2 linked regions of the Chelativorans sp. AA-79 genome follow. The protein of the gene in region 2 interacts with the protein of the main gene of each other region in a pairwise test. Links are inferred from orthologs where the notes say so. Each region holds a gene or a part of one and is shown on either strand. Other genes may lie near its edges. The genes, in order: PVE73_RS12020 and PVE73_RS15540.

The links.
Region 1: the proteins of PVE73_RS15540 (region 2) and PVE73_RS12020 interact in binary tests that used the Escherichia coli proteins (3 or more experiments, as listed by UniProt). The link is inferred for Chelativorans sp. AA-79 from one-to-one orthologs.

The regions. Positions count from the first base shown.
Region 1 is NZ_CP120361.1:2,477,281-2,488,996, reverse strand. The notes cover bases 8,736-11,716. They hold PVE73_RS12020 (NAD(P)H-hydrate dehydratase), read right to left. Parts: upstream 10,776-11,716; coding sequence 9,696-10,775; downstream 8,736-9,695. Other genes in these bases: PVE73_RS12015 (P-II family nitrogen regulator), read left to right, coding at 11,558-11,716; PVE73_RS28250 (NAD(P)H-hydrate epimerase), read right to left, coding at 10,739-11,260; PVE73_RS12030 (O-antigen ligase family protein), read left to right, coding at 8,736-9,118. In the rest of the region: PVE73_RS12065 (COX15/CtaA family protein), read right to left, coding at 1-345; PVE73_RS12060 (DUF2842 domain-containing protein), read left to right, coding at 500-709; PVE73_RS12055 (GNAT family N-acetyltransferase), read left to right, coding at 870-2,072; PVE73_RS12050 (exopolysaccharide transport family protein), read right to left, coding at 2,097-4,274; PVE73_RS12045 (polysaccharide biosynthesis/export family protein), read left to right, coding at 4,445-5,008; PVE73_RS12040 (glycosyltransferase family 4 protein), read left to right, coding at 5,036-6,154; PVE73_RS12035 (undecaprenyl-phosphate glucose phosphotransferase), read left to right, coding at 6,249-7,784; more of PVE73_RS12030, read left to right, coding at 7,781-8,735. UniProt on the Escherichia coli protein: Bifunctional enzyme that catalyzes the epimerization of the S- and R-forms of NAD(P)HX and the dehydration of the S-form of NAD(P)HX at the expense of ADP, which is converted to AMP.
Region 2 is NZ_CP120361.1:3,176,947-3,188,424, reverse strand. The notes cover bases 3,696-6,438. They hold PVE73_RS15540 (RNA methyltransferase), read right to left. Parts: upstream 5,611-6,438; coding sequence 4,780-5,610; downstream 3,696-4,779. Other genes in these bases: PVE73_RS15530 (transferrin-binding protein-like solute binding protein), read left to right, coding at 6,235-6,438. In the rest of the region: PVE73_RS15560 (catalase), read left to right, coding at 1-429; PVE73_RS15555 (adenine deaminase C-terminal domain-containing protein), read right to left, coding at 486-2,288; PVE73_RS15550 (SDR family oxidoreductase), read left to right, coding at 2,418-3,191; more of PVE73_RS15530, read left to right, coding at 6,439-7,197; PVE73_RS15525 (surface lipoprotein assembly modifier), read left to right, coding at 7,261-8,559; PVE73_RS15520 (hypothetical protein), read right to left, coding at 8,565-9,689; PVE73_RS15510 (hypothetical protein), read right to left, coding at 10,032-11,048. UniProt on the Escherichia coli protein: Specifically methylates the ribose of guanosine 2251 in 23S rRNA.

The sequences.
Region 1 (11,716 bases), 700 kb from region 2 along the record:
GCCCACGCCGCGGGCGAGCAGCCGGTGCGCCCACTCCCACCAGAAGATGGTCTTGAACTCGTCGAGGCTCATGCCCCGGTTGATCTGCTGGTATTCCGGGATCTGCCTGTATTTGGCGAATTCCTCGACCCATTCCGCTTCGTTGAGCGGCGGGACGACGCCGTGGATCGGCTTCCATTCGGTGATGGAAAGGCCGGAATCGGTGAGCCGCGTGGCACCCCCGACGAGCACCAGGGCGAAAAGCGTGACGAGCACGCAATAGAGCCAGCTGCGGACCCAAAGCCGGTTGCGGCGTTCGCTTTCGGTCAGCGAAGCGGAGATGCGGAGGTCGGAGACGGCGGCCATTTTCCTGTCCGGGCGGTTTTGCCGTTAGGTGACCCAAAGCCGCCCTGCTTGCAAGCGGCGATCGCGCGACATGCGGTCGCTCTGCCCGTGGGCATTATGGGGCTGTGCGGCGGCTTGCGATTGCTTTATGGAACGCGCCGAAAGGTTTTCGATCATGCCCGTAAGGCTGAAAAAATTCGTCGGCATGGTGCTGCTCGTCCTGCTGGTGGTGGTTTATGCCATCGTCTCGACGGCCTTCGCCGTCGCACAGCTTGCCGACAAGAGTGCGTTCATCCACCTCGCCTTCTACTTCTTCACCGGGCTTCTGTGGGTTCTCCCGGCGATGCTTCTGGTCAAATGGATGGAGGGCAAGCCGCGGCGGTGAGGTCGTGTTTTTCCTCGCCCTCCCCGGTCCTTTTCATGGGCGGCCTCGGGAGGGATTGTTGAAGCCGAGGCTCCTCCCGGCAAGACTGCCTGTTGATTCATCATTTGCTGGTCATTTATTGGCAAGGATGCCGGAGTGACCGGATCTTTCAGGATCGAGGATGGTGGGAGCCGAACGCCTATCGAAGGGAGACGCCCCGCCGGCCGCAACGGATGAGGCGGCGGTCGGGTACGGCATCTATTCGGCTCTTGTTCTGCCGGCCGACGCACCGGCGCTCGAAACCTATGCCGCCTTCTGTGCGGGCGCGCGCCATGCCCCGCCGCAAAGCCCGCTCTGGACCCGCGCCTGGCTCGAAGGGGCCGGCCCTGACGGTACGATCGCCCTCCTCTCGCGCGAGGGCGTTCCCATCATGGCGCTTGCGCTGGAAATGGTGCGGAAAGGGCCCCTTCGCATCGCGCGTTTTCCGGGCGGCACGCACGCCAATGGCAACTTCCCGGCCATCCGTGAGGCGCCGCAGGGCGGCGAGGTCGACTGGCCCGCTGCGCTGCGCGCCCTTGTCTCCGGCATCCGCTCTGCGCGGCCGGAGCTCGACCTGCTCGCGCTCCAGCGCCAGCGGACGGATTTCGCGGGACACGGCAACCCGCTCCTCGCCCTGCCGCACACCACCAGTCCCAACCTGTCGCTCGCCGTCGATCTTTCGCAGGGATTCGAGCGGCTCCTGACGGACAGCGGCGGCAGGCGCAGGCGCAAGAGGCACCGCTCGCAATTGCGGAGGCTGGCGGCGGCCGGAGGCCATCGGCGTTTCGCCGCGGCGACCGCGAGCGAGGTGGACGCGCTTCTCGATCTCTTCTTCGCACTCAAATGTGCGCGGCTCGAGCGCATGGGCATCCGCGACATATTCGGCCCTTCCCACGTCCGCGCGAGTTTCCGCCGCCTGTTCCGCGCCGCCCTCGACCATCCGAAGCCGCCCTTCGTCCTCCACGCGCTCGAGGCGGGCGGCAAGATCCGGGCGGTCACCGGGTCGAGCCGCACGAGGGAGAGCATCATCTGCGAGTTCAGCACCTTCGCGGAGGACGAGCTCGCCCATGCCAGCCCCGGCGACTTCCTCTTCTATGAGAACATCGCCGAGGCCGCTGCCGAGGGCCTCGCGCTCTATGATTTCAGCGTCGGCGACGAGCTCTACAAGCGGCTGTGGTGCGACGTGGAGATAAGGCACGCCGACGTCTTCGCAGGCCTCACGGTGAAGGGCAGCGCCGCCGCGCAGGCCGGTTTCGCGATCGCAGGCCTGAAGCGCGTGATCAAACAGAACCGTCTCATCGACCGCCTCGCGCGGCGCGCGCGGCGGCTGTCGGCAAAGGGCTGAAGCATCCGCGGCCGGGCGGCGCTTTCAGGCCGCGTCCCGGTCCGGCGGTGCTGCCGGCGGCACATAGCCCATCGGCGTCACCAGGATCGGCTTTCCCAGCCCCTCGTCCCGCAGTTGCGCGGCGGTGGCGGAGACGCTCTTCTCCTCCGGGTCGAGCACGCTGACGAGCACCTGTGCGTCCTCGTCCATCAAGGACTGGACGACCCCCGCATCGGCCGCCCCGCATTCCACCACCACCACGTCATAGGCGATGGCGAGCGAGTTCATGATGATGGGCAGGCGGTCGAAGGCGCGCATGGCACGTTCGGGATCGGCCGTTCCCACGGGGATCACGTGGCAGCCGGAATAGAGATCGCCATGGATGACATCGGCGAACTGCGCCTCGGAGGCGAGGAGATTCGTGATCCCCGGATAGGCCCTGCTCTCCAGCATCGGCTGCGTGGCGGCTCCCGACAAGGTGAGGTCGAGGAGGATGACGCGCAGGCCGGCATCGGCCACCTCGCGCGCCACCAGGACGGCGGCCGCGGCTGCCTCGTCACCCTCCGGCGAGACGAAGATCGCGCGGGCGATGCCTCTCGAGATCAGGGCTTCGGCAGCCATGTCGATGCCCACCTCGCCGAGCGTGTTCCGGGGCCCGGGGGACGCGACGGCCGGTGTCGCCGCCGGCGCGGCCTGGGCGATGGCCGGCGCGGGCGCCTCGTCCTCGCCCGGGGCCGGATCCTTCACGGCGGGGGTGGCATCGGCTTCCGGCGTAGGTGGCGGAGCGACGAAAACGCTCGGCGCCGCCTCGGGCTCCGCCTGCGTTCCGGCGGGACGCATCGCGCGGCCGCTGAAGAGCTCCCGCAGCAAGGTGACGATCACCATCGCGAGCAGCGCGGCGGCAAGGGCGGCGAGTGTGAGCGGAAGGACCTTCGGATAATAAGGCTCCAGCGGGACGATCGCGCGCGAGAACACGCGCGCATCCACCGGGAGGTAGTCGCGTTCGCCCCGCGCGGCCGCTTCGCGGTAGCGGGCGAGATAGGATTCGAGCAGTTCACGCTGTCCCGCCGCCTCACGCTCCAGCGCGCGCAATTCCACCTGCTGCTCCCCCGCGCGGGCGGATGCAGCCTTGAGCCTCTCCAATTCGGCCGTCAGCTCCGTCTCACGCCGGCGCGCCGTCTCCGCCTCCGCCTCCAGCCCTTCCAGGATCTTCCCCGCCTCGGCACGGATCTGGCCGTCGAGATCGGCCAGCTGCGACTGCAATGCGCGGATGCGGGGATGATTACCGAGGAGTGTGGTCGATAGATCGGCGATCTGCGCCCTCAATTCGATCTGGCGCTCGCGCAGCCGCTGGATCATGCCGGAGGCCAGCACCTCCGGCATGCTATCGACAGAGGCGCCGCGCTCCAGCGCGGCCCGCACGCTTTCCGCCCTCGCCTCGCTGGCCGAACGGTCGGCGCGCACGCGGGAAAGCTCACTGGAAAGCTCGGCGAGCTGCTGGGTGGCGAGCACGGTATTGTTCTGCCCGACCAGGAGATCCGACGAGCCGCGGAATTCCGCCACCTCCGCCTCGGCCGCCCTCACCTTCTCGCGAAGCTCCGCGATCTCGGGCTCCAACCAGCGCGTGGCATCGGCGTTCGACTGGGACTCGGCGGCCTTGAGGCTCGCCACATAGGCATCGGCGACGGCATTCGGAACACGCGCGGCAAGCTCGGGATCCGCCGAGGAGAACTCGATCACGATGACGCGCGAGTTTTCCACCTGATAGACACTGAGGTTCTCGCGGAACTCGCTCAGAAGCCGCTGCTCCGGCGGCGTTCCCGAATCGCGCTTCAGGCCGAGCGCCATCAGCAGGCGATCGAGAAGCGAAGGCTGCGTGCCGGCGAACTCCTCGTGATTTGCGAGATCGAGCTCGCGGGCCACCTGGGTCAGGATGTCCGTCGACGTGATGACCTGCACCTGTGAGGCCACGCCCTGCTGGTCGAGGATGGTCCGCTCATCCACCGCCGCGCCCTGGGGCCGCGTGTAGACCGATTCGCGGACCTCGATCAGAACCCGCGTTTCGGCCCGGTAGAGCGGCGTGGCGAGCGAGGCCAGCACGAAGACGAGCGCCGCGACGGCGAGCGCAACAAGAAGGATGCGCCGCCAGTCGCGCCGCAGGCTCGCGAACAGCCGGTCCAGATCGACATCGACGTCGTCGGCCACAACCTCACCCTTCTTCATACGGAACTCCGACGCTGCTTCATGGGAATGGTAAATGCACGTGGTAACCATGAGGTTAATCGGCAGGCGGCGCCGTTTAACCCGCCATTAACCTTGACGACCTGATAAGGAGGAAGTGTGGAAACCCGGCGCCCGGCAGGTATCCTTTGAAAGATTTCCGTAAGTCAGCCATGAAAAATCGGATCCCCCTCCTCATTGTGCTACTCGCCGCCGGCCTCGCCTCGGCCTGCTCCAGCTATCAGCCCGCCCCGCCCGCCTTTCACAAGGCGCTCTACCAGCCTTACATCCTCGACGCGGGCGACCGCCTTCGCATCACCGTCTTCGACCAGCCGAACCTCACCAACACCTACGGCGTCGACCAGGCGGGCTACATCTCCTTTCCGCTCATCGGCTCCGTGCCGGCACGCGGGCACACCGCCAAGCAGGTGGAGCAGACGATCGCCCGGAAACTGCGCGAGGGCTATCTGCGCGATCCCAGCGTCACGGCCGAGATCGACCGCTACAGGCCCATCTTTATCATGGGCGAGGTCGGAGCTCCAGGACAATATTCCTACGTACCCGGCATGACCGTGCAGAAGGCGATCGCCGCGGCCGGCGGCTTCACGCCGCGCGCCTATCAGGGCACCGCCGACATCACCCGCGAGATCAACGGGCGGGTGTTGACCGGCCGCGTCACGACTTCCGATCCGCTGCTTCCAGGCGACACCGTCTATGTCCGGGAAAGGCTGTTCTGATGTTCGCTCCGGCCGCATGACAAGCCCTTGCGAATCGTCCATTGTTTCCGTTCGCCCGTCGGCGGCATCTTCCGCCACGTAAGGGACCTTTGCGAGGCCCAGGCGGCCGCAGGCCACGAAGTGGGCATCGTCTGCGATTCCACCACCGGCGGCGCCTTCGAGGACCGGCTCTTCGCCGAGATCGCGGCCAAGCTGCCGCTTGGCGTCGCCCGCACGCCCATGCAGCGGCATATCGGCCCGGGCGATATCGGAGCGGCGGCGCGCACGCTTTCGATCATCCGTCGGATGCACCCGGACGTCCTGCACGGGCACGGGGCCAAGGGCGGGGTCTATGCGCGGCTTTTCGGCACCGCGCTCAGGACCGGCCGCCGGCGCGTCGCGCGCATCTATTCGCCCCATGGCGGCAGCCTGCATTACGATCCCGGCTCCGCCGCCGGCCGTTTCTTCTTCGGTCTCGAGACGCTGATGGGGCGCTTCACCGACCACATCTTCTTCGTTTCGCTGTACGAGCAGCACGCATATGAGAGGAAGGTGGGCAAGCCCCGCGCGCCGGCAAGCCTCGTCTATAACGGCCTGAGAGCTGCCGAATTCACGCCCGTGGCGGACGCGCCCGACGCGGCGGATTTCCTCTATATCGGCATGATGCGCGATCTGAAGGGCCCCGATCTTTTCATCGATGCGCTGAAGGAGGCGGAGAAGCGGAGTGGACGGGCGCTCTCGGCCGTCATGGTGGGCGACGGCAACGATCTTTCCAAATACATCGCGCAGGCACAGGCGCTCGGCTTCGGCGGGCGGATCGTCTTCCACCCCGCCATGCCCGCCCGCAAGGCCTTCGCTCTGGGCCGCATGATGGTCGTGCCGTCGCGTGCCGAGGCGATGCCCTATATCGTGTTGGAGGCGCTCGCCGCGGGCAAGCCGCTGATCGCAACGGCCGTCGGCGGGATTCCCGAAATCCTGGGCGAGACCTCCCCTGCCCTGGTGCGGCCCTCCGTCGCCTCGCTCGCCGAGAAGATGACGAGCGCGCTCGAGGACGAGGCCGCCTATCGTGGTCTCATGCCGCCGGAGAGCAAACTCAGGGCGCGCTTCGGGCTGGATGTGATGGCAGCGCGCATCGAAGCGGTCTATCGCCAGACACTCGGCTCATGATCTGCTAGACTGCTGTCTCGGCCGCCGAAGCGTGATCTCAAGAGAATTTTTAGCTTCTTGATGCTATCGGCAGCAGAAACCGGGGGCTCGGTCAATGAACAGCGTCCAACCCAAGCATCGTTTTGCTTCCGAGGCCGTCCAGCCGGCAGGCGAGCCCCGCCAGAGGCGTTCCCGGCCCGTGCTCAGCCCGATCGCCAGGCAGGTGGCCCAGCAATATCGCCGGGACACCATGTCGCCGGTCATGGTCAGCGGCGTCATGCGCATCGTGGAATTCATGATGCTGCTTCTGGCCGGCCTTGGGATCTATGCCGCCCGTGTGGGCCTTTATACCCACCTGTCCTGGCATTATCCTGTCATCATCCTCGGCGTCTCGCTGTTGACCGTGATCCTTCTCGAATTCTCCGACTGCTACCAGATGCCGGCACTGCGCAACCCGCTGCCCCATGCCGGCCGGATCCTGCTCATATGGTCGGGGGCCTTCGCCCTGGTCACGCTGACGCTCTTCTTCCTGAAGATATCGGAGGAGTTCTCGCGCGCGTGGCTGGCCGTGTGGTATGCGAGCGGGCTCGGCCTGATCGTGGTCCTGCGCCTTGTCGTCTCGCGCCTCATCCGCCGCTGGGCGCGCAACGGGCGCATGGAAAGGCGCGCCGTCATCGTGGGCGGCGGGAAGAACGCGGAAGTCCTTATCCGCTCCATCGAGCAGCAGCCCTATAACGATATCCGCATTTGCGGGATCTTCGACGACCGCGACGACACCCGTTCGCCGCCGGTGGTGGCCGGTTATCCCAAGCTCGGCAACATCGACGAGCTCATTGAATTCTCACGCATCGCCCGCATCGACATGATGATCGTGTCCATACCGGTCACGGCCGAGGCGCGTGTGCTCGCCATGCTGCGCAAGCTGTGGGTTCTGCCGATCGACATCCGCCTCTCGGCCCATTCGACCCATCTGCGCTTCCGGCCGCGCGCCTATTCCTATATCGGCGCCGTGCCCATGCTCGACATCTTCGACCGTCCGATCAACGACTGGGACTCGGTCGCCAAGCGCGCCTTCGACATCGTTTTCAGCCTGATCGGCATCGTGGTCTTCTCGCCAATCATGCTCGCCACCGCCGTCGCGATCAAGCTGGACAGCAAGGGCCCGGTGATCTTCAAGCAGAAGCGGCACGGCTTCAACAACGAGGAGATCGAGGTCTACAAGTTCCGCTCCATGTATGCGGACCAGTCCGACCCCACGGCCCGCAAGCCCGTCACCAAGGGCGATCCGCGCGTGACCCGCGTCGGCCGCTTCATCCGCAAGACGTCGATCGACGAGCTGCCGCAGTTCTTCAATGCGCTCTTCGGCAGCCTTTCTCTCGTCGGCCCGCGGCCGCATGCGGTGGCGGCGGAGGCGCACAACCGGCTCTTCGACGAGGTGGTGGACGGCTACTTCGCCCGCCACCGCGTGAAGCCGGGCGTTACCGGCTGGGCGCAGATCAATGGCTGGCGCGGCGAGCTCGATACGGAAGAGAAGATCCGCAAACGCATCGAATACGACCTTTATTACATCGAGAACTGGTCGCTCTGGTTCGATCTCAAGATCCTGTTTCTGACGCCGCTTCGCCTGCTCGACACGAGAAACGCCTATTGAGCACGATCGATCATAGCGAGGCCGCCGGTGCGCCTCTTCCGCGCGCGGCGGTCAACGCGCGGCTGATCGCCCTGATCCGCGCCTTTGCCGTGGCGCTCGGCGTGTTCCTCTCCGGTTTCGTGGTGCGCGAACCCGCCCCTTACGAACTCTACATGGCCGGCCTCATCGGCGTATGGGCGCTTTTCGGCCTGCGCCTTTCCCGCCACGTCATGCCGCTTCTCGTGCTTCTCCTTCTCTTCAATCTCGGCGGGCTCATTTCCATCAGCCAGATGCCGGATCCGGGAGTGCGCGACGCGCCCCTCTACCTCGCCGTCTCTCTCTTCCTCGCCTTCACCTCGGTCTTCTTCGCCTCGGTGGTGGAAACGCAACCCGGCCTCCTGCCGCTGATCTTCCGCGCCTGGCTCGCCGCCGCCGTGACGACGGCCTTCGTCGGTATTCTCGGCTATTTCAACGCCTTTCCCGGCTCCGAGATGTTCACCCGCTACGGACGCGCGGCGGGCGTGTTCGAGGATCCGAACGTCTTCGGCCCCTTCCTCACCTTGCCGGGTATCTATCTTCTGCACCGTATGATGACCGGCAAACCCGCGGCCGCGCTCATCGCGATCCCCTTCTTCCTGATCATCGTGCTCGGTATCTTCCTGTCCTTCTCGCGCGGCGCCTGGGGTCTGTTCGTGTTCTCGGCCGTCATGCTCACGCTGGCGCTCTTCATCCACAACCGGCGCGGTGCGGTGCGCTTGCGGATTCTCGGCATGAGCATCGCCGCCATCGCCGTCACCGCGCTGGCGCTGGTCATCGCCCTGAACATCCCGGCGGTCGCGGAGCTTTTCTTCCAGCGCGCGCAACTCGTGCAGGACTACGATGCCAACAGGCTCGGCCGGTTCGCGCGGCACGCACTCGGTTTCCTGCTGGCGACGGAGCATCCGCTGGGAATCGGGCCGCTGGAGTTCGGCCAGATATACGGCGTGGATACGCACAATATCTGGCTGAAGGCGCTGCTCGATTATTCCTGGCTCGGCTTCGCGGCCTATCTGACGCTGATCATGTGGACGCTTGCCGGATGCTTCCGCATCCTCTTCCGCGCCAGGCCCTGGCAGCCTTATCTCGTCTGCGCTTTCGTGGTCTTCGTCGGTCACCTCATGCTGGGATGGGTGATCGACACCGACCACTGGCGCCACTTCTACCTCCTCCTCGGCCTCCTGTGGGGCATGATGGCGCTGGAACGGCGATATCAGGCGGAGACGCGGCCGGCATTTGCGGAGAAAGAACCAGGCCCAGCGCCGTCTATGTCTCGAATCTCGATGCCGGCAGGAAAAACGGCAGCATCGCCGCGATGAAAATCGCCGAATGCCGCCTGCAAGGCGCAAGTCTCTGGGGGAAAATGGTCGGAGCGGCAGGATTTGAACCTGCGACCCTCTGGTCCCAAACCAGATGCGCTACCAGGCTGCGCTACGCTCCGAAGCGCTGAAATCCCTATATTCTCAAGGGTTCCCGCGCAAGCGTGAAATTGCGGCTTCACCGATATGTGGAACAAGCGGCGCCCCGTGGTAAGAGGTGGAGCGAAAAATCCACGGCAGGTCCCATGGCCGTTGACGTATGTACCTGGCCGGGACCGGCGACTATATCTTGGCCAAAACCACAGGCAGCCCGGTTTTGCGTGAGGTAGTCCATGTCCATATCATACCGGCAGAGCAGTGCGGCTTGCTCAGCAAGTGCTCTTTGCCCGTCGGCCCGGCTTTGCCGAGGAGCGTGAAATGCGCGATCGGCGACGTTTCGAAAACCGCACCATCATCTACCTCGTGATCATCCTCATCACGGCGCTGTTGGTCGGATGGCTTGGACAATGACGAGGGCGAAGCGCGCTTCATGCCTGCACCGACCGCTTCCGCCTTGGTCACCTGCGTGAAGACGTGCTCATGGACGATTCAGGCGTGCGGGATCGCTACGGGCGTCCGGTTCCGGATCGGCGGTTCTTCGGGGCGAGGGTCGGATCAGATAGTCCAGCACCCCCGGCAGCGCCTCCGGCAGATCTTCGGCAATCAGCCCGGGCCCGAACGCCCTGCCCGCCTCCGCATGCAGGTAGGCCGCCGCCGCCGCCGCTTCGAAGGCCGGCATTTGTTGGGCGAGAAGGCCGCAGATCATGCCGGCGAGCACATCGCCCGAGCCCGCCGTCGCGAGATAGGCCGTCCCGTTGGTGTTGATGACGGCCTGGCCGTCCGGCGCGGCGATCACCGTATCCGGCCCCTTGAAGAGAACGACGGCCCCGCTGCGGGCGGCGGCCGCCCGCGCCTTGCCGAGCTTTGAAAGCTGCTCATCGGCCGCGAGGTCCGGGAACAGCCGCGCGAATTCGCCGGGATGCGGCGTGAGCACGAGGCGGCCCTGGCTGCCGGCCGCGGCCGCAAAGAGCAGTTCCGGCTCATGCGCAAAGGCCGTAATGCCATCGGCATCGAGCACCAGATGCGCCGTCGCGACATCCTCGCCTGAGCGCAGCACGGCGGCGGCAAAGCTGCGCGCCCTCTCTCCCACGCCGAAGCCGGGGCCCAGCACATAGGCGGACGCCCTTCTCTCACGGCGGAACAGGGCAAGTTCGTCCACCGCCTCTACCCGCCTGAGCATGATCGAGGTCAGGTGCATCGCATTGACGGCGAGGGCTCCCGCAGGGGAAAGCACCGTCACCGCCCCGGCCCCGATCCGCGCCGCGCCACGCGCGGCGAGCCGGGCAGCCCCGGTGGTGGACGGCCCGCCCGAGAAGACGGCGGCATGGCCCCGTTCGTATTTATGCGTCTCCACGCCGGGCCGCGGCAGGAGCGCCTGCCAGAGATCCGGCGCATTTTCCCGGCAGCGGGGACGGATGGTGCCAAGAACCTCCGTGGCGATGCCGATATCGCGCACCACGAGTTCGCCGCACAACGCGCGCCCCGGATAAAGCAGGTGGCCGGGTTTCTTGCGGAAGAAAGTCACGGTGAGATCGGCCGGAGCCGTGCTGCCCAGCACCGCTCCGCTCTCCCCGAGACGCCCGAGGGAAGATCGACGGCCACGACCTTCGGCCCGGCGGCGGAGACCCTGTCGAGAGCATTCGCATAGGTCTCCGAAACGGGCTTGGCGAGCCCGGCGCCGAAAAGCGCATCCACCACCACACGCCCCGCCTCCGGCGCGAAATCGCGCAGTTCGCCGGTGCGCATCGGCCAAGCGGCCGCGGCACGGGCCGCGTCGCTTCCGGGCTTCGGCTCGAGTTCACGCCAGACCCGCGCATCGAGGCCCCGTTCGTGAAGCAGCCGCGCGACCACATACCCGTCGCCGCCATTGTTGCCGGGGCCGCAGAGGACGTCGAAGCCAGGCGCATCCGCGAAGCGCGAAAGGATCTCGTCCATCACCGCCGCGCCGGCATTGCGCATCAGGTCGTAGCTCTCCAACGGCCCGGCCTCGGCGGCGAGCCGGTCCACGCGTCCCATTTCTTCCGGAGACAGAATCTCGTGCATAGCGGGGTCATCCGTTAGGTGGCCGATATTGGCTCCGATCGGATCCGCCGTAAATATCGGCACGACCGAAGGCCATTTTTTAAGCAAGATGCTCAATTATTAGGCAGATTTATCAGGAGTCTGGCCGACCCCGCGACGCGATCCCCGAATCGTTTGCCGGCACAGGCCCGCCAGCGCATTGCGGGACCGGCACCGGCCTGCACACCAGCGGGTCCGGCCGACTGGCACGGTTCCTGCATACGAATGGGCGAAGCGGGGGCGAACCCCGCTTTTAAAGCAATCGGAGGCCGCCGAAACATGAAGAAGATCGAGGCGATCATCAAACCGTTCAAGCTCGACGAGGTGAAGGAAGCCCTTCAGGAAGTCGGGCTTCAGGGCATCACCGTTACCGAGGCCAAGGGCTTCGGGCGTCAGAAGGGCCACACCGAGCTCTATCGCGGCGCGGAATACGTGGTC
Region 2 (11,478 bases):
CGCAGCGTGATCGAGCGGCGCAATGACTACATGCAGGCCCGCGGGCGCTACTGCACCATGATGGATTGGGAACGGGACGACCTCGTTCTCAACATGGGCACTCTGCTGGCGCAATGTGAGCGTGACGTTCAGGAGCGGATGATCTGGCATCTGTTCCTTGTCCACGATGACTACGGCAAGCGGGTCGGCGACATGATCGGCATCACGGCGGATGACATTCGCCATCTTGCACCTTTGCCGAAACAGGTGCTGACGGATGAAGACCAGAGACGGCTCGAACGCCTGGGCAACAATGGTGATGCCATCGACGAAACGATATGGGGTCAGTGGACGAGCTCTGTGAAGAATCTGCAGGTGTCTGCGGATGACGTCATTTCCGGCAGACTGCCGTCTGCCAAGGCAGGCGTGAGCAGCCGCGCGGCAGAGTAGTGATACCTTCCGCTTCGGGTTTAAATCTGACCCCCGCCGAGCCTCGACCTTGTGGTTCACGCAGCCTCGAAGGGCGGTACGATCTCCATCTCCGGCACGAGCACGAGGCCCTTGTCGGTGATGCGGATTTCCGGGATCACCGAGAGCGGGATCAGGTTGAAACCCATATAGGGGATGGAGCAGCCGGCCTGCTCCCATTCACGCTTGAGCGCCTTCACCTCCTCGGCCACCGCGGTCACGCGCTTGTCCGAAAGGAGGCCGGCGATGGGCAGCGGCACCATGGCCGTCACCTCGCCCTCCGCCACGACGCAGACGCCACCCTGCGCCTCCTCGATGGCGCGCAGCGCCACCTGCATGTCGCCCTCGTTCGTGCCGGCGACGATGATGTTGTGGCTGTCATGGCCGACGGAGGAGGCGACGGCTCCGCGCTTCAGGTTGAAGTTGCTGAGGAGCCCGTGCGCGACATTGCCTGACGACTTCCCGTGCCGCTCGACCACCGTGACGAAGCACAGGCCGTGCCGGTCGAAATGGTCCTGCCAGTTGTTCGCAGGCTCCAGCACGATCCGCTCATGGCCGAGCGTGATGCCGGGGAGCTCGGTGCGGATCGCATGCGCCACGACCTTTTCCACCGGCAGGTCGGGCGTAAGCTTCACGTTCTTCGGCAGCTTCACCGTGTGAAACGCGGCTTCGGGATAGCGGTAGGGGTTGGAAAGAGCCTCGTCGAGCAGCGGTGTGATCTTCCGGTCCTCCACGACGAGTTCGCCGCCATACCAGGTGTTCACGGGCTTGAAGGCGTCGTCGAGCAGCACGAGGTCGGCCCGCCGCCCGCCGCCAAGTCCGCCGATCTCGCCCTCCAGGCCGAATCGGGTGGCCCCGTGCAGCGAGCCCATCGCCCAGGCCTGCTCGGGCTTCATGCCGGCCTTCATCGCCTCCCGCGTCACCCAGTCGAGGCCGAAGAGCAGGAGGTCGTCCGCATCCCGGTCGTCTGTGCACACCGCGATGCGCTTGTGCGAGGCGCCGAGCTCGGTGATCGTCTTGATCGCTTCCGGCAGGCTGTGCCAGGGCGTGGTGGGCGGGCCGCCGCGCAGGAAGAGCCAGATGCCCGCCTCAAGCAGGTCGTCGGCGATCTCGCGGTCGATCGCCTCGTGGGTGTCCGTCACGCCCGAGGCCGCATACGCGGCGACGAATTCGCGGCCGTAGACATGGCCGGAAACCGGCCGGCCGCGCTGGAGCGCGGCGGCGAGGATCGCGTGGCTGCGCTCGTCGCCCATGGCCACCTGCACGAAATCCATCTTCTCTCCGAGCGCCACCGCCTCCGGCCACTTGTCGAAGAGGGCCGCGATCTTCCCGGCGGTCAGGTCGCCGCCAGCGGTTTCCAGTTGCGGCGAGGTTGCAGGCACCGTGCTGGGCACGGTGAGGAAGATCGAGAGCGGCGCCTGGCGTGCATCCTCCAGCATCGCCTCCACGCCGGCCACATCCATGACGTTGCCGATCTCGTGGCTGTCGCAGAAGATCGTCGTGGTGCCGTTGAGGAGGGCGGCCTCCGCATAGGCGCAGGCCGTCACCATGCTCGATTCGATATGGATATGCGGATCGACCAGCCCCGGCGCGACGAGACCGTCCGCGGCATCATGGATTTCGGCCGCACTCCCTTTATAGGCGCCGGCCGGCTTCACCGCGGCGATGCGCCCGCCGGTCAGCCAGATTTCCCGGTCCGGCAGGATACGCTCCGAATAGGTGGAGAGAACACGCGCGCCCCTGATCACCAGATCCGGCTCTGTCCGCCCGGAGGCGACATCGGCAAGCTGCCTCGTCATGGCTGCCAGCGGGCGCACGGAAAAGCGGGTGAGTGTGCTCATGATGACCTCGCGAATGGGAGACGGATGCGTGAGGGCGAGAATGGCCCTCGCGGAATGAAGGATCAAGCCGCCCCGCGAACATTCCCGTGGCTATGCGGTTAGGCGGACATGCAACGGGAGGACATAGGGATGCGCCTCGAAGGCAAGATCGCGGTCGTCACGGGTTCGGATTCGGGCATGGGTCGGGCCATGGCTGAAGCATTTGCGCAGGCCGGCGCGGATATCGCGGTGACCTACCACTCGGACGAGGAGGGCGCCGATGAGACCCGCAAACGCGTTGAATCGGCGGGCCGAAGGGCGCTTGTCCGGCAGCTCGACGTGAAGGACGAGACAAGCGTTGCAGGTCTGTTCGAGGCCGTCGTGCAAGAGCTCGGTGCGCCCGACATCCTCGTCAACAATGCAGGGGTGGGCGGCGGCGGTGCCGAGGTGGCCGACATGAAGACCGAAGACTTCGACCGGGTCGTCAGGACGGATCTCTACGGCCCCTTTTTCTGCTGCCGCGAGTTCATCCGCCTGCGCCGCGGGAAGGGCGGGGGCGGCAAGATCATCAACATCACGTCGGTGCACGAGGCGATCCCGAGTCCGCGGAGCGCCGCCTATGGCGCGGCCAAAGGCGGGCTTGTCACCTTCACCCGCTCGCTGGCGCTGGAGCTTGCGCCGCTGCGTATCAATGTCAATGCGATCGCGCCGGGCCTCGTGCGCACGCCGATGACGGTGGAGCGCACCGAGGATCCGCAGAAGATGCGCGAGGAACTGCCGCGCATCCCTCTCAATCGCCCCGGTGAGCCTTGGGAGATCGCCCGGCTTGCGCTCTATCTCGCCTCCGCGGATGCCGACTACGTCACGGGCCAGAGCTTCACGATCGATGGCGGCCTTGAGATGAACTGGGGGCAGGGCGCATGATCGGCGCCACCTTCTGACTGGTCTACCCCTAGGATAGCCGGCCGTTTCCGGACTTGCCGTGGTCCGGCGACTTTCCGGCGCTTTCCCGAATCCCGCGCTTTTGTTCCGGCAAAAGGCACGCTAGAGGTGGCGCGAAGCGCGTGAGCGTGCCGGGCATCTTTATGCAGGAGGGGCCGTCCTTGAGCGAGCCGGAAACCGAAGAGTGGCACGGCAACCCGGCCGAGGCGTCGGAGCGTGGCATCTATGGCGAGGACGGCTCGGTCTCGGCGCATTTTCTCGCGCATATAGGGGCCGCCATCGGCGACCGCGACACGCTGACGCTGCGCAGGGATGTGGGCGGGCTGCACCAATCGGAGATCGGTGACCTCCTCGAAGCCTTGATGCCCGAGCAGCGCCGCGCGCTCGTTCAGCTCATGGGCGACAAGTTCGACTTCACGGCGCTCACCGAGGTCGACGAGGCGATCCGCCTCGATATCGTCGAGAGCCTGCCCAACGCGCAGATCGCCCAAGCCGTCCAACAGCTCGATCGGACGACGCCGTCTACATCCTGGAGGATCTCGACCCGCAGGACCAGGACGAGATCCTGGCGCAGCTCCCCTTCACCGAGCGGGTGCGGCTGCGCAGGTCGCTCGGCTACCCGGAAGAGACCGCCGGCCGGCGCATGCAGACGGAATTCGTCGCCGTGCCGCCCTTTTGGACGGTCGGTCAGACCATCGACTACATGCGCGAAGACCAGAACCTGCCCGATTCGTTCTCGCAGATCTTCGTCATCGATCCGACCTTCCGTCTTGTCGGCGCCGTCGACCTCGACCGCATTCTCCGCACGCAGCGAACGGTCAAGGTCGAGGAGATCATGCGCGAGACGCGCCACGCGATCCCCGCCACCATGGACCAGGAGGAAGCGGCGCGGATCTTCGAGCAGTACGACCTCCTGTCGGCCGCCGTCGTGGACGAGAACGACCGGCTTGTGGGTGTTCTCACCATCGACGACGTGGTGGACGTCATCACGCAGGAGGCGGAGGAGGACCTGCTGCGCATGGGCGGCGTCGGCGACGAGGAACTGTCGGATTCCGTGCTTGCCGCGGAGCGCTCGCGCGTGCCCTGGCTGCTGGTCAACCTGGTGACCGCCTTCCTCGCCGCTTCCGTCATCAGCCTGTTCGACCGCACGATCGAACAGGTGGTGGCCCTTGCCGTCCTCATGCCCATCGTCGCCGGCATGGGCGGGAACGCGGGCTCGCAGACGATGACGGTGACCGTGCGGGCGCTCGCCACCGGGGACCTCGACATCTACAATGCCGGTCGCATCATCCGCCGTGAAATGGGCGTGGGGATAATGAACGGGATCATCTTCGCCACGCTTATCGGATTGGTGGCGGGAGCCTGGTTCCAGAATGCCGATATCGGCGTCATCATCGCCGCGGCCATGGTCATCAACATGTTCGTGGCCGCGCTTGCCGGAATCCTCATCCCCCTCCTGCTCGACCGTGTGGGAGCCGATCCTGCGGTGGCCTCCTCCGTCTTCGTGACGGCGGTGACGGACGTGGTTGGCTTTTTCGGCTTTCTCGGTCTCGCCACCTGGTGGTTCGGTCTATGAGCCCCCGGCGAGCCGCTTGCGGGCGATGTAGAGCGTGACCGCAGCGGCGTTGGAGACGTTTAGGGAGCGAATCGCGCCGGGCATGTCGAGCCGCGCAAGCGCGCGCACGGTCTCGCGCGTCTTCTGCCTGAGCCCCTTGCCTTCGGCGCCGAGCACCAGGGCGATCTTCCCGCCTTCGAGGCTATCCTCAAGCAACTGAGGCCCTTCCGAATCGAGCCCGACCGTGAGGAAACCGGCCTCGTGCAGCTCCTCCAGGGCATTGGCGAGATTCCGCACCTCGATATGGTCGATATGCTCGAGCGCCCCGGAGGCGGCCTTGGCGAGCACGCCCGATTCGGCCGGGCTGTGGCGCGCCGTCGTCACCAGGGCATCCGCCCCGAAGGCGACCGCCGAGCGTATGATGGCGCCCACATTGTGCGGGTCCGTCACCTGGTCCAGCACGAGCACCAGAGACGCGTCGCCGAGGGCCGAAAGCGGTTTTGGCGAGCGGGCCTCCGCCTCGATCAGAACACCTTGATGGACCGCATCGGCGCCGACAAGTCTATCGATCGCCTTCGGCTCGACCAGATCGGCCGGGAAGGGCAGGGCGGAAAGATCGCCGATCTCCAGGCGCTGCGCGGCATTCCTCGTCACCAGCATGCGGCGGATCGTGCGGGACGGATTGTCGAGCGCTGCCCGCACGGTATGCAGCCCGTAGAGCCGCACGACCCCTTCCGGCAGGTCTGTGGCGGGGCGCTGCCCTGATCCCGCCTGCTCGCGATGGGCGCGGCGCAGCCGGGCATAGTGGCTGTCCTTGGGGGTTCCGCTATTCTTCCGGTCGTTCATGGCGCCTCGTATAGACGAGCCGGCGCCCCGCGCCTATGGCGGAGAGACACCTGAACGCGATTTTCAACGGCGATGCGCTTTGACGCTGTTGACAGTGAGAAACGTCGTGGCCATAAGGCGCACACGGAAAACGGAAGACCATTGACCTGCGGCGCCGCTTTTCCCAAATGACTTCCTGCGCATGATGCAGCAGCGCGGAGGGGTGTCCGAGTGGTTAAAGGAGACGGACTGTAAATCCGTTGGCTTCGCCTACGCTGGTTCGAATCCAGCCCCCTCCACCATCCATCGCCTTTGTGTCCGAACCGGGCAGCAGAACGTTCCAGAAAGATGGGTGACAGCCTCTGGGTGAGGCTGCCGGTGGCCTGCAGGTTCTCAGCTCAAGATACGACATATCCCGGATCGCAGCGCACGAAGCCTGCCGGCCCAATGCCGTCGGTTGCCTCCCGGATGTCGAGCCTCCGGCCATAGGCATGCAGATCGGCCCGCGGGCTGTGCCCGGATGGCGCGGTCGTGACCATACCAATAAGACGATAAGTCGATTGCGACTACCAAATGGTAGTTGCGGCAAAACCGGCGGACGGCTTTCCATCCCTCCATATTGGGGCACAACTGTGGAGGGCCATCATGATCGACCGAAACCGGCTGCGCGGGGCAACCGCTCTTCTCGCGACTTTACTTCTGAGCGCCTGCGGCGGCGGAGGTTACACGTCTCTGCTGGACGACCCGGCATTTTCCGACGATGCCACGTTTGCGGAGGACGCAGGCACGGTCGGAGAGGCGCTCGCCAGCGGCAACACGCTTTCCGCTTACAACGGCAACATGATCCAGGCGGCACGTCACCAAGATGGTGCCTGGGTCGAGACAACGTCTCCCGAGTTCAAGATCACCAGAAACGATCAGGGCGGGATCGACGTGACACTGGGCGGTGAAACCGTCAGCTACGCGGCGGCCGATGTCTCGCCCGACGGGAACGGCTTCGAAAAGGAGCCGGACGGCAACTGGCGCGCACTCTACACCTGGAGCGCTCCGTCTGCTGCGGAGGCGCTCTCGGGCCAGAATGTCGAATATGATTCCCACCAGGTTTGGACATATTTTTGGGATACGACCGACGGCGGGACGACGAACGGCTATGCCGTCATCGGGACGGAGACCCGTCCATCCGCCCTCGAGGGCAAGGCAAACGCCACCTATTCCGGATACGCGGTAGCCGACGTCTATCAGAAGGGCAGCGACAGTTTCGATCGCCTCAGATATCGCGGCGATGTGCAAATGAGCGCAGATTTCGCGGCGGGAAAAATCGCCGGAAACATCGCCGGCGTGACCAGGGAAGCCAGAGTGAACGACGCCTGGACCGGCAATCGCGTGCCTGTCGCAGGGGCCATCGCCATGAACGAGGCTGACATAGAAGGGAACTCTTTTGCCGGAACCCTGACCGGTGATCAGGCTTTCGTGGCCGACATCGGCGAATTCTCGGGGACATATGGTGGCAAATTCTACGGGAAGGCAGGCGAGGAAGTCGGCGGCATCCTGTCGATCAACGACGCGGACTCGGTTGGCTCCGGCTTCTTCTCTGCCGGCCAGAACTGACGGAAATGGGGACAAGCATGCCTGCCCGACAGCACCGGGCATGCTTTGGGAGCGGGTATCCTCATGCACAGGGTTCTGGCCACGCTGGGGGCCGCGGCAGCGATGCTTTTATCGGCCGCGGCTCCCTTATGGTCCCAGCAACATGGAGCTGACAGAATAGCAGTCCTTGTCCGCGCGGGCGACGATGACGGCGCGCGGGCCGTCATCCGCCGGATCATGCGAGGAAAACCCGACGCTGCCCTCCACGTCGCGCATCTGGAAGGCGTCATCAGGATGCGCGACAAGGATTACAAGGAGGCGATCAGAATCTTTCGCCTCATCCTTTCCGTGGAGCCGAATTTCACCCCCGCCCGGTTCGAACTGGCCCGGGCACTTCTGAGAACAGGCGACCGGGACGGTTCGTCCTATCATTTCCAGGCGCTGGCCCGAGGGTCCGACGACGCGCCCGTCCGGCATCTCGCCGAGAGATATCTCGACAGGATCGACGGCTCCCGCGATTATGGCTTTTCCTATTATTTCTCTCTCTTACCGTCGACAAACGTCAACAAGGGCACCCACAACAGAACCTTCGAGGCAGGAGGGCTGGTATTCGCCATCGACGAGGACTCCAGGAAGGCGAGCGGCGTGGGGGCCGGAACTGGTGGCAGCGCCTTTCGGACCTTCCGCCTCGACGAGTCATATGCGGTGGTTGCCTCCGGCTGGGCAGACATCAGGAAATATTCGGAAACGACCGAAAGCGACGAGATCGGGGTCGGCGGATCCGTCGCGCTGTCGCGCCGGGCCGGCAGGCTGTCGTGGGCCGCAGGTCCGGCTGTCGAATACCGATGGGCGGCCGGTGATCCCTACCTGTTGCGCTACGGCATCACGGCGGGGGTCAGAGCGGTCGTCGGCGAGAGGAACACAGTCTCTTTCTCCCTGTCGAGCCGTGTTCAGGACTATGTCGACCAGGACTACAGGGACGGGCATATCCACATCGCGGGACTCTCCGTCCGCAGGGCCCTTTCACAATCGGATGCCTTGGCGGCAAGGCTGGGATTGACGTTCGAGCGGACGCAGCGCCGGCATCTCGACTACGATGGCGCCAGCCTCGGCTTGGAATACGACAAGGAGTGGCGGGGCGGCTTCATGACGAGCTTCTTCGGTTCGTTCGAGTGGCGGGACTATCTCGGGAATTTCCCGGCCACCGACCATCGCCGCGAGGACCGTCTCTTCTCCATCGGCGCAGGCGTCTCGCACAGGAAACTGAATTTCGCAGGCTTCACGCCCAAAGCCACATATAAATTTACGGACAGGAAGTCCAACGTCAGCTTCTACGAGTACGAGAGTCACGATTTCGGGCTCGCGCTGACACGGGAGTTCTAAGACGCTCACCTGGACTGATTTAGTCCGCGCACGAGAAGCAGCAGCTCCGATTGCCGGTGGACTCCCGTTTTCTGGAAGACAGCTTTCAGCCTCTGCCTGGCCGTGCTCTCAGCAATCCCGAGCGTGGAGGCGGCTTTCGCAACCGAGGCACCGGTGGCAAGTTCCAGGCACAGCATCGATTCAGCCGGGGTCAGGCCGAGCAGGCTGGAGATCCGCGCGGGATCGCCTATGGCGTGAAGCTCTGGATCCTTGAGAAGGATGATTGCATGGGCGTTCGGCGATACCGTGCGCACCACGGCCGGAGAGGAAATTGCCTCGACCATGATGGGCAGTCTGGCTGGCCGCTCGATCGAGATCGGCAGCACCTTTTCCGTATCGGCTGTCGAACGGCTCCAGTCGACAGCGGCGGCGACAAGCGACTGTAGCGGCAAATCGTTGCTGCCGTCCGCAGAAAGCAGCCTGCCACGCTTGATATGCAAGCAGCCTGCGTTCCGTGCGAGAAGCTCCTCGGCGCATGCGTTGAGGGCGATGACGCGCCCTCTGCCGTCGAGCAGGAGGGCAGCCTGCCCGATCGTGTCAAATGTGCTGAGACCGGTGGCGCTGCGGGCGCTTGCAATGAGGTTTCCGAGCTTTACCATACGTCTGAGGTGAGGAGTGATCTTTGCGAGCCGCGCAGCCTCCTCCGGGGTAAAGAAGCCCTCGTGCCGCGATCTGATCAGCGGCAGGCACCACGGATCGCCGTCCACCTTGAAGCCGATGGCGGCGAAACCGGGGAATCCCCATTTGAGATAGAGCTCGTTGTAATGAGGCAGCCCTTTCCGCTCCTCATCGCTGGCGAGGTCGTGCTCGATGATCACGGATTTTCGGTTGGAAAGGAAAAGATTCCAGCCTCTGATTGCCCGGTAATGATTCAGATACCAGCCGCCTGCGACATAGTCCTCAAGCAGGCCTCCATAGACGGAAGACGACGGAACGGTGGTCGCGTTCTCGTTGACATCCTTCGGGTAGAACATGGCCCCGGTTGCGCCGAGGGCGTGCGCAAGCCTGTCCAGAGCCGATGACCAGAGTTCCGGAAAGGCTACCGCTTCATAGCAGATATCGAGCGCGTTTTCGTAGCTCTCCCCATGCATTGTAGTCCCCCGACCCCGAAACGAAGGTTGCTACAAGCAATGGGCACGGTCAATTAGAATTGCAGGATATGCCGCTGCGGTAGGCTCAGCGGGCTCGATGGCGCACTGCGACCCTGGCCGGCCGGTGGAATCGCGTGGGCGCTCGACAGGGGCTGGTCGCACGGCTTGACCTTCCGAACGCGGTCAATTAGCTAAGACGCTCGCAAGCGGGTATAGCTCAATGGTAGAGCAGCAGCCTTCCAAGCTGAATATGCGGGTTCGATTCCCGCTACCCGCTCCAGGCAATCTCTTGAAAGTCCTGCTGTTTTACGATTGAGCATCACGAGCCGTTTCACAGGCGTTTCAGAGCCGTTTCACTTCCTCAGTTTCGAACGTGCTTCGGCGACTTTCCGGTTGTTCTCCAGATCGTCGTTTCGCACGTAGCGCCTCGTTCGGCCCTTCGTGCCCCATTTCGCATACCAGCCGCGAAAATCCTTGCCGGTGAGCTTCGGCACGAGCCGCTTGCCGACCGTGCGGCTGATGAGATTGAGCGACGGTTCGTAATCCCGTATCCGCGTCGAGTGCTTCAGCGTGTGGTATCAGGTGCGTAGCTTTGAAGGACTTTCGATGCCTGGGCGGGCGCGACATGGCAGATGCCATCTCGGCCTTCGTGGCATCGTGATCGCCGGCCTTGCGACTGACCACTTGCCAGATTGCCTCCTCGGTATCGGCGCAGACGACATGCACGTCGACGGCGCGCTTCTGCCGAAACCGCCAGCACCGCCGGACGGCCCCGTAGAAGCTCTCGTATGAGAGGCCCATGAAGGCCATGCGCGCGCAGTACTGCCAGTTGACCCCGAAGCCGCAGATGGAGGGCTTGTAAAGGAGTATGCGGATTTCGCCGCGGCTAAAGGCCTCGAGCCGTTCCTCCTTCTTTTCGATCGGCATCGAGCCGCGGATTTCAACGGCCTCGGGAATGGCTTCACGAACGGCATCGGCGTCGTAGTCGGTCTCGACCCAGATGATCCACGGTTCACCCGGCTCGGCCGAGACGATCTCCGCAAGCCTTCGGGCGCGCGCCTGGCTGGTCAGCCGCTTCTCGCGATGGATGGACGTGGCCGACATGTCGGGCGTGCGGAAGAGCCGGATTTGACCGTCCTTCTCCTCGCCGGTATCGATACCGCGATCGGCGGCAACCAGATGCCGATGCAAATTGAGCGCCGGCATTTCGAAACCGTCATCGGAAAAGCCCAGATCGGAGGGTTTGGACACACAGCATGCCCAGCTCGCCACCCAATCCCAGAACGGCCGAACCGCCGGCCTCTTCAGCCGATACAGGCCCATCTGCGTCTGGTCGGCGATGAACCAGCGCGACAGCATCTCGGGCGCTTCCATGACGCGGAGGAAATGTGAGTGCTGTCCAAGCTCGGTACGGTCATTCGGCGCCGGCGTTGCGGTGCAGGCGAGCCGGTAGGGCGTCCGCTCGAATGCTTTGATCAGCCGGCGCGTGGTCTTGCCCGTGAAGCTCTTCAGGATCGAGCTCTCGTCGAGGATGACGCCGCCCCAGAGGTCCGGGTTGGCGCTGACTATGACAGGCGAGTTGGGATCGGAGATCTTCGCGGTAACTTCATCGGCGCGAAATGCCGACAGCAGGTCGACTATGTAGCGAGGTTGAAAGCGGTATGCCCCTTTCCGGTGGCAATGGCCTTGTCGAGATACTCGCGTGCCGTGCCGAGTCCCTGTCGAGTTGCGACCAGCGCCACACGACCATCAGCCCAGACGCAGGGCATCTTCTCGTAACCTCTCGCGA